4 regions of the Exiguobacterium sp. BMC-KP genome follow, and region 1 is predicted to be linked to each of the others. Evidence: predicted binding sites of a transcription regulator. Region 1 holds the regulator's gene; each other region holds the start of a gene.

What was found. Region 1 encodes Rex, which represses fermentation and respiration genes when NADH is low (regulators of the CRP and FNR family bind a similar motif). Its sites were predicted from a motif close to TTGTGAAATATTTCACAA; they were not measured.
Region 2: a site for Rex is predicted at 1,948-1,965, ahead of pflB (formate C-acetyltransferase). Genes of this name have one in related genera too.
Region 3: a site for Rex is predicted at 1,477-1,494, ahead of cydD (thiol reductant ABC exporter subunit CydD). Genes of this name have one in related genera too.
Region 4: a site for Rex is predicted at 1,015-1,032, ahead of ADM98_RS06605 (L-lactate dehydrogenase). Genes of this name have one in related genera too.

What each region holds. Positions count from the first base shown of each region.
Region 1 covers NZ_LGIW01000015.1:2,153,096-2,156,248, reverse strand. The annotation lists gene ADM98_RS16760 (ATP-binding cassette domain-containing protein) at 1-1,409, opposite strand, end outside; gene ADM98_RS16755 (redox-sensing transcriptional repressor Rex) at 1,577-2,236, shown strand; gene ADM98_RS16750 (twin-arginine translocase TatA/TatE family subunit) at 2,236-2,433, shown strand; gene tatC (twin-arginine translocase subunit TatC) at 2,441-3,153, shown strand, end outside.
Region 2 covers NZ_LGIW01000013.1:53,931-57,083, reverse strand. The annotation lists gene pflB (formate C-acetyltransferase) at 1-1,906, opposite strand, end outside; gene ADM98_RS03125 (hypothetical protein) at 2,246-2,674, shown strand; gene ADM98_RS03120 (DEAD/DEAH box helicase) at 2,703-3,153, shown strand, end outside.
Region 3 covers NZ_LGIW01000014.1:36,171-39,323, forward strand. The annotation lists gene ypfJ (KPN_02809 family neutral zinc metallopeptidase) at 1-135, shown strand, start outside; gene ADM98_RS17310 (hypothetical protein) at 218-385, shown strand; gene ADM98_RS04135 (nuclear transport factor 2 family protein) at 448-816, opposite strand; gene ADM98_RS04140 (Rrf2 family transcriptional regulator) at 839-1,321, opposite strand; gene cydD (thiol reductant ABC exporter subunit CydD) at 1,530-3,153, shown strand, end outside.
Region 4 covers NZ_LGIW01000015.1:218,704-221,856, forward strand. The annotation lists gene ADM98_RS06595 (5-formyltetrahydrofolate cyclo-ligase) at 1-180, shown strand, start outside; gene ADM98_RS06600 (DUF92 domain-containing protein) at 174-953, shown strand; gene ADM98_RS06605 (L-lactate dehydrogenase) at 1,119-2,075, shown strand; gene ADM98_RS06610 (GNAT family N-acetyltransferase) at 2,333-2,842, shown strand; gene ADM98_RS06615 (M42 family metallopeptidase) at 3,004-3,153, shown strand, end outside.

The DNA.
Region 1 (3,153 bases):
AGGACGAGGACGTTCGTCTTGCGTAATTTCAGTTTTGCGAGCGCGAGACGTCCGCGTTCTCCACCTGATAACTCATGGACGATTTTGAAGACGTCGTCACCGCTAAACAAGAATTGTCCAAGGACAGAACGAACTTCTTGTTCGCGCATCAGTGGCCATTCGTTCCAAATCTCATCGATGACACGATTTCGGTCATTGAGTTCTGCTTGCTCTTGATCGTAATATCCGATCGAGACGCCGGTTCCGAAACGGAAATCACCGACGAGGGGACGTAAGCGACCGACGAGGACTTTTAAGAGCGTCGACTTCCCGATTCCGTTCGGACCAACGAGTGCGAGCGATTCGCCACGTTGCAAACGGAACGTGATATCTTTTGAGACAGCTTCTTCATAACCAATCGCCAGTTGATTGACTTGCAGGACGTCGTTACCGCTTTGTTTTTCAATCGGGAAGGAGAGGACCGTACTACGCTCATCCCCATCCGGTCGATCGAGCCGATCAACTTTCTCGAGTCGTTTTCGAACGCTTTGCGCACGTTTTGTCGTCGTCGCCCGGGCGATATTTCGTTGAATGAAGTCCTGCATCTTCGCGAGCTCTTCTTGTTGCTGTTCGAACTGTTTCATTTCTTGATCGTACAATGCCGCTTTTTGTTCCAAGTACTTCGTATAGTTCCCCGTGAACTTACGACAGACATTGCGGGAGAGCTCATAGACGACATTGACGACTTGGTCGAGGAAGTACCGGTCGTGCGAGACGATCAGGACGGCACCACGATAACCACCGAGATAACTTTCGAGCCAAGCAAGCGTATCGATATCGAGGTGATTGGTCGGCTCATCGAGAATGAGGAGTTCTGGTGCTTGCAAGAGCATCTTCGCTAAAGCGAGCCGTGTCCGTTGACCACCAGATAACGTCTGGATCCGGCGTGAGTAATCGTCGGGATAAAAGCGCATTCCGTGCAAGACAGAGCGAATATTCGCTTCGAACTGATAACCACCAGCTTCTGAGAAGTCGTGCTGTGCTTGATCGTACGTCTTCAAGAGACGATCGTAAGCGACAGGGTCGTTCAAGATATGTTCCATCCCCATTTCGATTTCCATCCGGCGTAGTGTCCGTTCTTGTTCTTGTAAATGTTCAAAGACGGTCAGCATCTCGTTCCAAATCGATTCATTCGATTCAAGACCACTGTCTTGCGCGAGATAACCGATTTTGACGTCCTTGCCCTTCATGATGTCGCCCGAGTCGTGACTCAGTTCGCCAGCGATGATTTTGAGCAAGGTCGATTTTCCGGCACCGTTTCGCCCGACAAGCGCAATTCGGTCGCGTTCTTGTACTTCTAGTTTGATATTTTCTAAAATCGGCTCGACGCCGAATGATTTCGAGAGTTGGTTGACTTGTAAGAGTATCATTTCCATCCATCCTTCCACCCTTTAGTCTATCACGAACAAAAGCACGAGGTCGTGCGGAATATATTATTTGTGACTCTATGTGAAGTGGTTTACAATCAAGAAGAGTAGAAAGCTTTTTGCAAAGATTTGGGTGCCACGATGGATGTGGCCGAAGGGGGAACTGCAGGATGAATGGACCAGACACAAAAATTCCACAAGCGACAGCAAAACGGTTGCCGCTATATTATCGCTTCATCCAAAGTTTATACAATTCAGGTAAGCTCCGCGTCTCTTCTGCTGAGTTAAGCGAGGCGGTGAAGGTTGATTCAGCAACGATTCGTCGCGATTTTTCCTACTTTGGGGCACTAGGGAAAAAGGGGTATGGATATAACGTTCAACATCTTTTAACGTTTTTCCGGAAAACCTTGAATCAAGATGAGGTGACGAATGTTGCCTTAATCGGGGTCGGTCATCTCGGAACAGCGTTTGCAAATTATAACTTTTTAAAGAATAATAGTACTCGGATAGTCGTTGCGTTTGATGCGGACGAAGAGAAGGTCGGAACAACGACGCATGACGTTCCAATCTATCATGTTTCGGACATGAAAGAACAAATCGAAGCGAATCAGGTCGATGTTGCCATCTTGACGGTTCCATCGCAGTTCGCACAGTCAGTAGCGGATGAGTTAGTCGAGTATGGTGTGACAGGTATTCTGAACTTTACGCCTGCACGGTTGAACGTGCCAGCGAGCGTCCGGGTCCATCACATCGATTTATCGATCGAGTTGCAGTCGTTAGTTTATTTCATGAAGCATTATTCGCAATCAGCTGAAGGAGTGAAATCATAATGGAAAACCTTATCCCGCTCACATTAGGTATCGGACCTGCGAGCATCGGATTAATCGCAGTCGTCGCGTTGATCATCTTCGGACCGAAGAAGTTACCAGAATTCGGACGTGCTGCTGGTCAGACATTGAAAGAGTTCAAGAATGCCACGAACGGTATCATGGACGACGATAAAAAGGACGAACCGAAAGAGAAGTGATTGAATCATGACGGTTGATCAAGAGCAAAGCATGACGTCGCACCTTGACGAACTCCGGAAACGGATCGTCTGGTCGCTTATCATCGTCGTCGTCCTGTTCGCTGTCGCATTTCCGCTCGTCCGACCGCTCGTTCGTTTTCTACAAGCGGACTTAAAAGAGCTCGGCATCGGTTTGAATGCCTTCAACGTCGCCGATCCTTTAATGTTGTATTTGAATCTAGCGTTCATCATCGCGTTGATTTTAGCGTCACCGTTCTGGATGTATCAACTCTGGGCATTCGTCCGACCAGGACTTTATGACAAGGAGCAAAAAGCGACACTGACGTATATTCCAGTCATCTTCTTTCTGTTTTTGGCTGGCGTAGCCTTCTCGTATTTCTGGTTGCTGCCCTTCTTGCTTGAAGTCTCAACGGATCTCGGGAAAGAGTTAGGGATCGAACAAGTCATCGGGGTTGAAAACTACTTCAGTTTCTTGATCCGGCTGACAATGCCATTCGGTCTTCTTTTCCAATTGCCGGTCGTGACAATGTTCCTGACACGTCTTGGTCTCGTGACGCCATATTTCATGCGAAAGAATCGGAAATATGCGTATTTTGCGCTGTTCGTCGTTGCAGCATTGATTGCACCGCCGGACGTGACGTCACACTTGATGATCTCGGTTCCATTGTTCGTTCTCTATGAGATCAGCATCTTGATTTCTGCGCGAACGTACAAAAAGGT
Region 2 (3,153 bases), on a different contig from region 1:
CACCACGCGTATCACGTCCATGCATCGGATTAGCCCCCGGTGCGAATGGTTCGCCAGCGCGACGACCATCTGGTGTATTCCCTGTCTTTTTACCGTAGACGACATTTGAAGTGATCGTCAGAACAGACTGTGTTGGGAGTGCACTCCGGTACGTGGGATGTTTACGGATTTTTTCCATGAATAGTGTCACGAGATCGACAGCCATTTGATCGACCCGTTCATCGTTATTCCCGAACTTCGGAAATTCGCCTTCAATCTTGAAATCAACTGCAATACCGTCTGCATCCCGGATCGGACGGACTGTCGCGTAACGGATGGCAGATAGACTATCAGCGACGACCGATAATCCAGCGATACCACATGCCATCGTCCGTAAAATTTCTGGGTCATGTAAGGCCATTTCAATCCGTTCGTAACTATATTTATCGTGCATGTAGTGAATGACATTGAGAGTGTTGACATATAGTTCTGCTAACCAATCGAGTTGACGATCGTAAGCCGCCATGACGGTTTCGTAATCTAGTACTTCATCAAGCATCAATGGTGTTGCTGGGGCGACTTGGATTTTGAGCTTCTCATCGATTCCGCCATTGATCGTATAGAGTAATGCTTTCGCAAGGTTCGCCCGTGCACCGAAGAATTGCATCTGTTTACCGATCCGCATCGCGGAGACACAACAAGCGATGCCATAATCGTCACCGTAGACTGGTAACATCAGATCATCGTTCTCATATTGAATCGAGCTCGATACGATCGACATTTTCGCACAAAACTCCTTAAATCCACGTGGAAGCTGAGTGGACCAAAGAACAGTTAGGTTCGGTTCCGGTGCCGGACCAAGCGTCGAGAGCGTATGCAGGAAGCGGAATGAACTTTTCGTTACGTTTGATCGACCATCTTCGCTCATCCCACCAATCGATTCCGTAACCCACGTCGGATCACCCGAGAAGAGATCGTTATAGTCTGGTGTCCGTAAGAACTTGACGATTCGAAGCTTCATAACGAAATGATCGACGAGTTCTTGTGCTGTTTCTTCCGTTAGTCGACCCGTCGCAAGATCACGTTCGATATAGATGTCGAAGAACGTCGAAACCCGACCGAGTGACATGGCGGCACCATTTTGCTCCTTGATCGCAGCGAGATAAGCAAGGTAGACCCACTGGAACGCTTCTTGTGCTGTTTCCGCTGGACGAGAGAGATCAAAACCATAGCGTGTTCCGAGTTCAGTCAGTTCCGTCAGGGCACGTAATTGCTCATTCATCTCTTCGCGATCACGAATCATTGATTCAGAGAGGAATCCGCCGCGCACTTTCAAGTCCCGTTTGCGATCTTCAATCAAACGTGCTGTACCGTACAAAGCGACGCGACGATAGTCGCCGATGATTCGACCGCGTCCGTAGGCGTCTGGTAGTCCTGTAATGATGCCAGCTTTACGTGCGGCGCGCATTTCTGGCGTATAGGCATCGAAAACGCCTTGGTTATGTGTCTTCCGGTATTCACTAAAAACTTTCGTCACGGTCTCATCTGCTTCAAATCCGTAAGCAGCTAAAGCGTCGTTTACCATGCGAATTCCGCCATTCGGATGAATCGAACGTTTGAACGGTTCGTCCGTCTGCAAGCCGACGACTTTTTCAAGTGATCGATCGAGGTAACCCGCATCGTGCGATAGAATTGTTGAAGGTGTTTTGGCATCGACGGCGTAAACTCCACCACGTTGTCGTTCTTCATTCGTCAGCTGTAGAATTTGTTGCCAGAGTTGTTCCGTTGCTTGCGTTGGACCAACTAAAAAGTGATCATCTCCTGTATATTCCGTGCGATTGAGCCGGATGAAGTTTGCGACATCGATTGCGTTTACCCATTCACCAGACGTAAAGGTCGCCCAGCCACTCGTTTTCTCTAATAACATAGATACCACTCCTTTAGAATTGAGTTACTCATCAGTTCCTTATGTGAATAGTGTAACAAAAGGAGGGATGTATTCCCTTTACGTTCATGTGAATGTTCTAACAAGTGAAGAAACGTTGATATGACGCGCTTTCTTTATTTCTGTGTTCATATGAGAATAGTTCAGAAAAAACAGTTTGGTGTTGCTAATTCAAGGTTTTCTAGAAACTGTATGAGTGGAATTGAAAAAGAGTTATTAGAACAGTTGAAACTGTGAGGAATGTCACGCGACGGTATCTTGTGTTTTTAGGACGTATCGTTGACAATGAAAAAGGGAATATAGAACGTGGAGGTGTGCCAAATGGAGTATGTGTCATTAACACAACAAGGAGACTATCAGTCAGGAGACTGGGTCTCGCTAAAAATCGGTTCGGACGGTTCAACACGAACTGGTATGATCACGGAATTCGAAAGCGATGGATTCTGGATTCGATTTGAAGATGATTTTGATTATGAAGACTTTATCGGCTATGATGAATCGTATTGGATTGCGCTTGTTCGTCGTCCAGTGGATGTAAAAGCGACGTATGCAAGTCTTGCAGAGTATCCGGCACTCGCTGCTGAGTTACAGGATCGTGTCATCCAAGGGTTTGAGATTCTAGAAGAAGAAGCTGATGAAACAGAAATCCGGTTCCACATTCGATTGCTCGATGCAGGGAATGAATATACACAAACGTTACGGGGTTACCGTGATGGATCAGGAGATCATGTCGAATACGTAACGGCATGATGGAATTAAGAGAGTAGGAGAAATCGTTATGAATTTTACAAAACCATTTTTACAGGAAGCATGGGAGCGAGCACGTTTTACGGAGTTGATGCCTGTTCAAGAACAAGCGATTCCATTGTTGCGCGAAGGAAAAGATGTTCTTGCTGAAGCCCCAACAGGAACAGGGAAGACGCTTGCCTATGTCATTCCAGCTTTAGAAAAGATTGAAGTAGAAGAGCCTCACGTACAAGTCGTCATCACAGCACCAACTCGAGAACTCGTCATGCAAATTCATCAAGTCATCCAATTATTTGCTCAAGGAAGTGGTATTAAATCCGGTGCATTCATTGGCGGCGTTGAATTGAAGCGACAGTATGAGCGATTGAAGAAAAAACCACAAATCATTGTTGGTACACCTGGACGTCTCGTCGAGTTGATTGATTCAAAGAAGCTGAAGATGCATAAAGTGAAACTGATTGTTTTAGATGAAGCGGATCAAA
Region 3 (3,153 bases), on a different contig from region 1:
GAGAAAGGACAAGGATATGTCGTACCGGAAAGTTTCACTCACGGCACATCGGCGCAACGGGAGCGTTGGTTCCAAAAAGGCTTTGATAACGGCACGATCGAAGGTGGAGACACATTCAAAGCGAAGAATCTATAGGACAGAAAACGACAGTCCTTTTGAAACATCTTCCAGTCGTTTCCGTAAAGAAGAGGGAAGGATTCAAAAGGGAGTGTCAAAGTTGAAGCAGATCAGTCTATTTTTGTTGCTGTATACAGCTGTTGTCGTATTGACGTACATCGTGTCACGATTTGCGCCAGACTTGTTGGTCTACATGGTCTATATCGCGATTGCATCGTTACTTGTCATCACGGGCTATTTATTGAAACGGCTCGTACTGAAGCGCTAAATACCAAAAAACCTGTGTTCTGCTTACGCGGAACACAGGTTTTTTGGTATTTAAAAGCCATCTTATGAACGGAACATCGTCGGATCATCTGGAACGTTCTCCAGGTAAGCGATCCGTCCGTTTTCATCGAGACGTGCGATATCTTTTCCGTCTTGCGTGAAGACACTACCATCTGCCCGTTTTCCGCAAACTGCCCAGCGTGTTTCATATGTTCCTGGTGTTGTTTCTTCCCAGCCTGCGTACATGTGCTTAATGTCTTGATTCGCCGTAAACACATGACGGACGAACTGTTTCCAGGCGTCGATGCCGTGCTTTGGTTGTCCGTTCAGGACGAACGTGATGTCTGTCGTGAATAAGGAAACGAGATCCTCGAAAGCTTGTGCGTCTGTGCGTGACGCGTCGAATAAGTCGAAATAACGATTCAATACCATAGTAAAAACCTCTTTCTGTACATTAAAGTGTCATCATCCGGTCTGTGATTAACGCATGCAATCGTTCTAAATGCTCCGGTGGACAGGAGGCATCGATCGCTTGACGGATCGAGCCGATCGATTCGCGCTTCAACGTCGATTGCCACGCATCTTCCGCCTCTGTCATCAGATTCGAGAGTAGACCGATTTCCTGTTCCTGAATTCCCATCAAATCCTCGAAGACACCGCTTGACGCATACAACGTCTGTTTGCCCTCGATCGCTTGATAGACGTCAAAGATTTGAATTTCGTCTGCCGGACGTCGTAAGCGAAAGCCCCCTTTGACACCCGGTACGGAATACAATAGATCCGCCTGGACGAGTTTTCGTAAGAGCTTTTGAAAATAAGTCGGCGAGGCACCGAGTTGCTGGCTGATGAATTCACCGGGCAACACAGCGCGATCCGGAAGGAAGGTCAAAAGCAACATCGCATAGACGGATTGCTCGACCCCGGTTTTCATTTGCATGAGAAATCTCCTTTCGTTAAACGTGGATAATGTATATCCATAATAGTTTTATTCGAAAGAATTGTCGAGTCATATGCTCTCACAAAACCGTCACACCTTTTCGACAGCATCTGCATGGCATCCCCGTTCCGGATTCGGTATACTAAATGTACGATATGTGAAAATATTCACTAAAAGTCGTTCACACTTTGTGAAAGGACGTTTGTATATGAATCCATTAAAAGGAATCGTTCAGATTCCACGTAGTATTCTTATTCAATTCATCATGGCAGCTTTCCTGATGGGGGTTGCGGTCGTCGGTCAATCGTATGGTATCGTGTTGACGGTCGATCGGATTTTCCTGAAGGAACAACCGTTTGAAGCCGTCATTCCGTTACTACTCGTCGTCCTCGGGATGCTGTTGCTCCGGGTCGCCGTGACGTATTGGAACGGTCGTCTCGGTACGACGTTATCGGCACACATGAAGCAGGCGCTTCGGGAAGCACTCGTCGCGAAATACACAGGTCGTTCGGTCGAAATGATGCTACAAGGGCAAGTGGGACAGAAGGTCAGTGTTTTGCTCGACGCTGTAGACGAGATGGACAGCTATTATAGTCAATACTTGCCGAAAGTCGTCCAGACGACGATTGTTCCCTTGATGGTCTTGATCGCGGCATTCAGCTATGACTGGATCACCGGTCTCGTCATGATGATCACAGCACCGTTCATTCCGTTGTTCTATATCATCATCGGCATCATGACGCAAAAGCGGGCGGATGCTCAACTCGAGAAGATGACGGCGTTCTCGGGAACGTTTCTCGATACGTTGCAAGGACTGACGACCTTGAAGTTATTTGGTCGTGCGAAACGACAACGTGACGTCATCGAAAAAAGCAGTCTTGATTTCCGGGATGCGACGTTAACGGTTTTGAAGCTCGCCTTCTTGTCGTCGTTAATGCTTGAGTTCATCTCGATGCTCAGCATGGGAATGATCGCACTTGAAGTCAGTCTGCGCTTGATTTTGTTCCAAAGCATCACCTTCATCCCGGCGTTCTTGATGCTCGTGTTGGCACCAGAATACTATCTTGCCTTAAAAGAGATGGGAGCTGCCTTCCATACGGGACGCGGTAGTGTCGCGGCAGCGAAACAGATCGCAGCCGAACTGACGGCAGACGATCGTCCTACTGCCTTCGGTCAATCGGAACTTGCGACCGATCGTCCACCACGAATCGTTTTGGATGAAGTTGATTTTACGTATCAAGAAGGACGTTTTGCCTTACAAGACGTGACACTTGCGATCGAACCGTATCAAAAGGTGGCGTTGATTGGTCGCAGTGGTGCCGGTAAGTCGACTGTCTTACAGTTGATTGCCGGACTCGCGGATCCAAAAGAAGGACGGATTCTGCTTGACGGGGTTAATCGCAGTCAGGTGGAGGAAGCGAGCTGGTTCCGTCAGTTGAGCTACATCTCGCAGCATCCGTATCTGTATGCCGGAACGCTGGCAGAAAACATCGCGATCGGTGAACTCCGTCAAGCGACGCCGGAAGAGATTTTTGAGGCGGCGCAGGCAGCAGGGCTCGAGGAGCTGATTGCGACGTTACCTAAAGGGATCGACACAGTGATCGGAGAAGGCGGACGTGGTCTATCAGGTGGCGAGAAACAGCGTGTTGCGCTGGCACGAGCGTTCTTGAAACGACCGAACGTCATCGTCTTTGATGAACCGACGACAGGACTCGACGTCAAAACGGAGCGACTGCTTCAACAAGCGATCGAACAGCTTGGACAAGCAGCGACAGTCATTACTGTCGCACACCGTCTGCATACGATCGAGCGCTCAGATCAAATCGTCGTCC
Region 4 (3,153 bases), 1.9 Mb from region 1:
CGCCGGGATGGTTATCGATTAGGATGGGGCGGTGGCTATTACGATCGAGCACTCGTGACCTATACAGGGTGTAAAGTGTCAATGGCCTTCTCAGAACAGCTCCTTCCTGATTTTGAAGTGGAAGCTTTCGATATCCCAGTCAACCTCATCGTCACTGACCAAGAGGTCATTCGATGTTAAGCGTCACGATCTTATTTTGCCTCGCCCTTGCCTTGGTCGGACGATATTTTCGTTTATTGACGACAAGTGGTGCCGTCATGACGATGGTCGTCGGAACTGGTGTCTCATTTGGATTCGGTTGGAAGGGACTAGTGGTACTCTTGCTCTTTTTTGGGAGCTCGAGTCTTTTATCGAAGGTCGGACAATCTAAAAAACGATCCGTCGACTCAATCGTTGAAAAAGACGGTGCGCGTGACGGATGGCAAGTACTTGCGAATGGTGGGGTAGCCTTCGTCGCTGCACTAGCGTATGCGATAACGATGGACACGGCGTATCAGTTATTATTTTTATTCGTCATCGCGGCATCTAATTCCGATACGTGGGCTTCTGAAATTGGTCCACTTTCTAGGCGCGATCCATGGTCTTTAAAAACATTTCGACGGGTACCAGCGGGAACGAGTGGAGCGATGTCACTTATCGGAACGATCGGTACAATTGCTGGAGGTGCTTTCATCGCATTAGCGGCGCAGTGGATATTTTCTCTTACTGTGACACATGTCTTACTTGTGATCGGCATCGGTATACTAGGAAGTCTACTCGATACGATGTTTGGCGCCGTGTGGCAACGTGTTTATCGATGTCCGGTTTGTGGAGAACGCACCGAAAAAAGAGAGCATCATGGACAACCGACAACGTACGTCTCAGGTATTCGATTTCTTGGAAATGATGCCGTGAACGTCATGACGAGCGGTCTTGCAAGTGGAATCGGGTTTATCATCGTCCGATTCTGGTAACTGGAAGGTATACGAAGCTGTAATTCCTTATGTTAGGATATCAATGACACAAAATGGACAAATGTGATTAATTTCACATGTTACAAAGAATGTGAAAAATGTTACAATTTATTTGTGAGATAGTTAACAAACTCTTAGGACGAATGAAAGGGTGGACATAACGATATGGAATTACATGCGAAAGTGACACGGGTAGCACTTATTGGAGCCGGAGCAGTCGGTTCAAGCTTTGCCTATCAGATGTCAACAGCCGGACTTTGTGAGGAACTGGTCATCATTGATGTCAACAAAGCAAAGGCTGAAGGGGAAGCGATGGACTTGAACCATGGAACACCGTTTAGCTCTTCACCAATGCGCATCTGGGCTGGTGATTATACGGATTGCCGTGAAGCTGAGGTCGTCGTCATCACGGCGGGTGCTCCTCAAAAACCAGGCGAGACAAGACTCGATCTTGTCGCAAAGAATGCGTTGATCATGAAAGAAATGATTCGTCAAATCATGGATTCCGGGTTTGACGGGATCATCGTCGTGGCTTCCAATCCGGTTGATATCATGGCTCATCTAGCTTGGAAATATTCTGGTCTTCCAAAATCTCGCGTATTTGGATCAGGAACGGTGCTTGATACAGCACGTCTGCGCCAAATGCTAGGAGAATACTTTCACATTGACTCTCGCAATGCCCACGCCTACATTCTTGGCGAACATGGTGATACGGAATTTGCAGCCTGGAGCAATAGCCGAATCTATGGAAAGACGATTGACGAACTGCTTGCTGAAGACGATCGTTATTCTCAAGCAGATCTCGATCAAATCTACATCAACGTCCGAGATGCTGCGTATCATATCATCGAGCGTAAAGGGGCCACTTATTATGCGATTGGACTTGGACTCGTTCGCATCGTTCGAGCTATCCTTGGGAATGAAAACTGCTTGTTGACGGTCGGAGCGCATGTCGACGGACAATACGGAATCTCCGGCATTCACATTGGAGTACCGGCAATCATCAATCGTCAAGGTGTTCGTGAAATCATTGAAGTCTCATTGACGGAAGAAGAATTAAAAAAATTCCATCATTCTGCTGAGGTATTGCGTCAGACACTTGAACCCGTTTTGCAAGGATAACATCATATATCAAGACAAAGTTTTTTACGAAATAGAGGATTAAAAGCTCAAGTATTGGACGCATTTCTTAATGTCCGCACTTGAGTTTTTTTGATGAATGGAAAAGGTAAGGTCAAAATCAGATCCAATTTGTCTGAAATAAAAGAGAAAAAATCTAGGTTTTATTTTACTAGAAAAAGGTTAAGTAAAAGATAGAAGCGTTTTTCCGTTATTTTTTTGTACGTCATGAAACCCAAAAAAGGAGAGAACCGACAGTCATGTATACTTTTCGAAAATTAACTAAAGAGGATGCAGAACAATACTGGAATCTACGCCTTGAGGGATTAAAGAATCATCCAGATGCATTTGGTCATTCGTTTGATGATGAACAGCAAACCCCGCTCCGCGAAGTACAAGAAGGGCTTGAAGGAGAACCCGACTCCGATGAGGTTTGGCTGGGTATGTTCGATGGGGATACGTTGTTTGGGTTTGGTCAGGTCAAACCGTATGAACTATCACGTGAATCGCACAAAGCGATGATTTCCGGAGTATATGTATCGCCTGAATATCGTGGTGGTACAGGGCGTGCTCTAATGGAAGCATTAATCGACGAGGCGAAGAAGTTACCTGACGTTGAGCAAGTCATTCTTGCCGTATTATCAGGAAATGAAGCAGCGCAAAGCCTTTATGAATCGCTTGGCTTTGAGGTATATGCTGAAGATCCAGACTCTGTAAAATTAGAAGACGGCACATACCGCGATGATATTTGGATGAAAAAATACGTCTAAGTTCAGCATATGGTGTGGACGAAAAAGCTGTAGCAAAAAAGTGCTACAGCTTTTTCGTGTGGTACATGTAGGATAACAGTACCGACAAAGAATGAATATTTGTTATCATAAAAACAAAGCGGATAGCACGTTGTAGTCCGATTGAAAGGGAGCGAATGAATATGAAAGAAGTCATACGTACGATTGAAGAGCTGGTCTCGATTCCAAGTCCGACAGGTTCGACGAAAGAAGCGATTACATATGTAGAAAAGCGGTTGATCGGAGAAGGGATCACGTATCGAAAACTCGAGAAAGGGGCCATCTTAGCGACT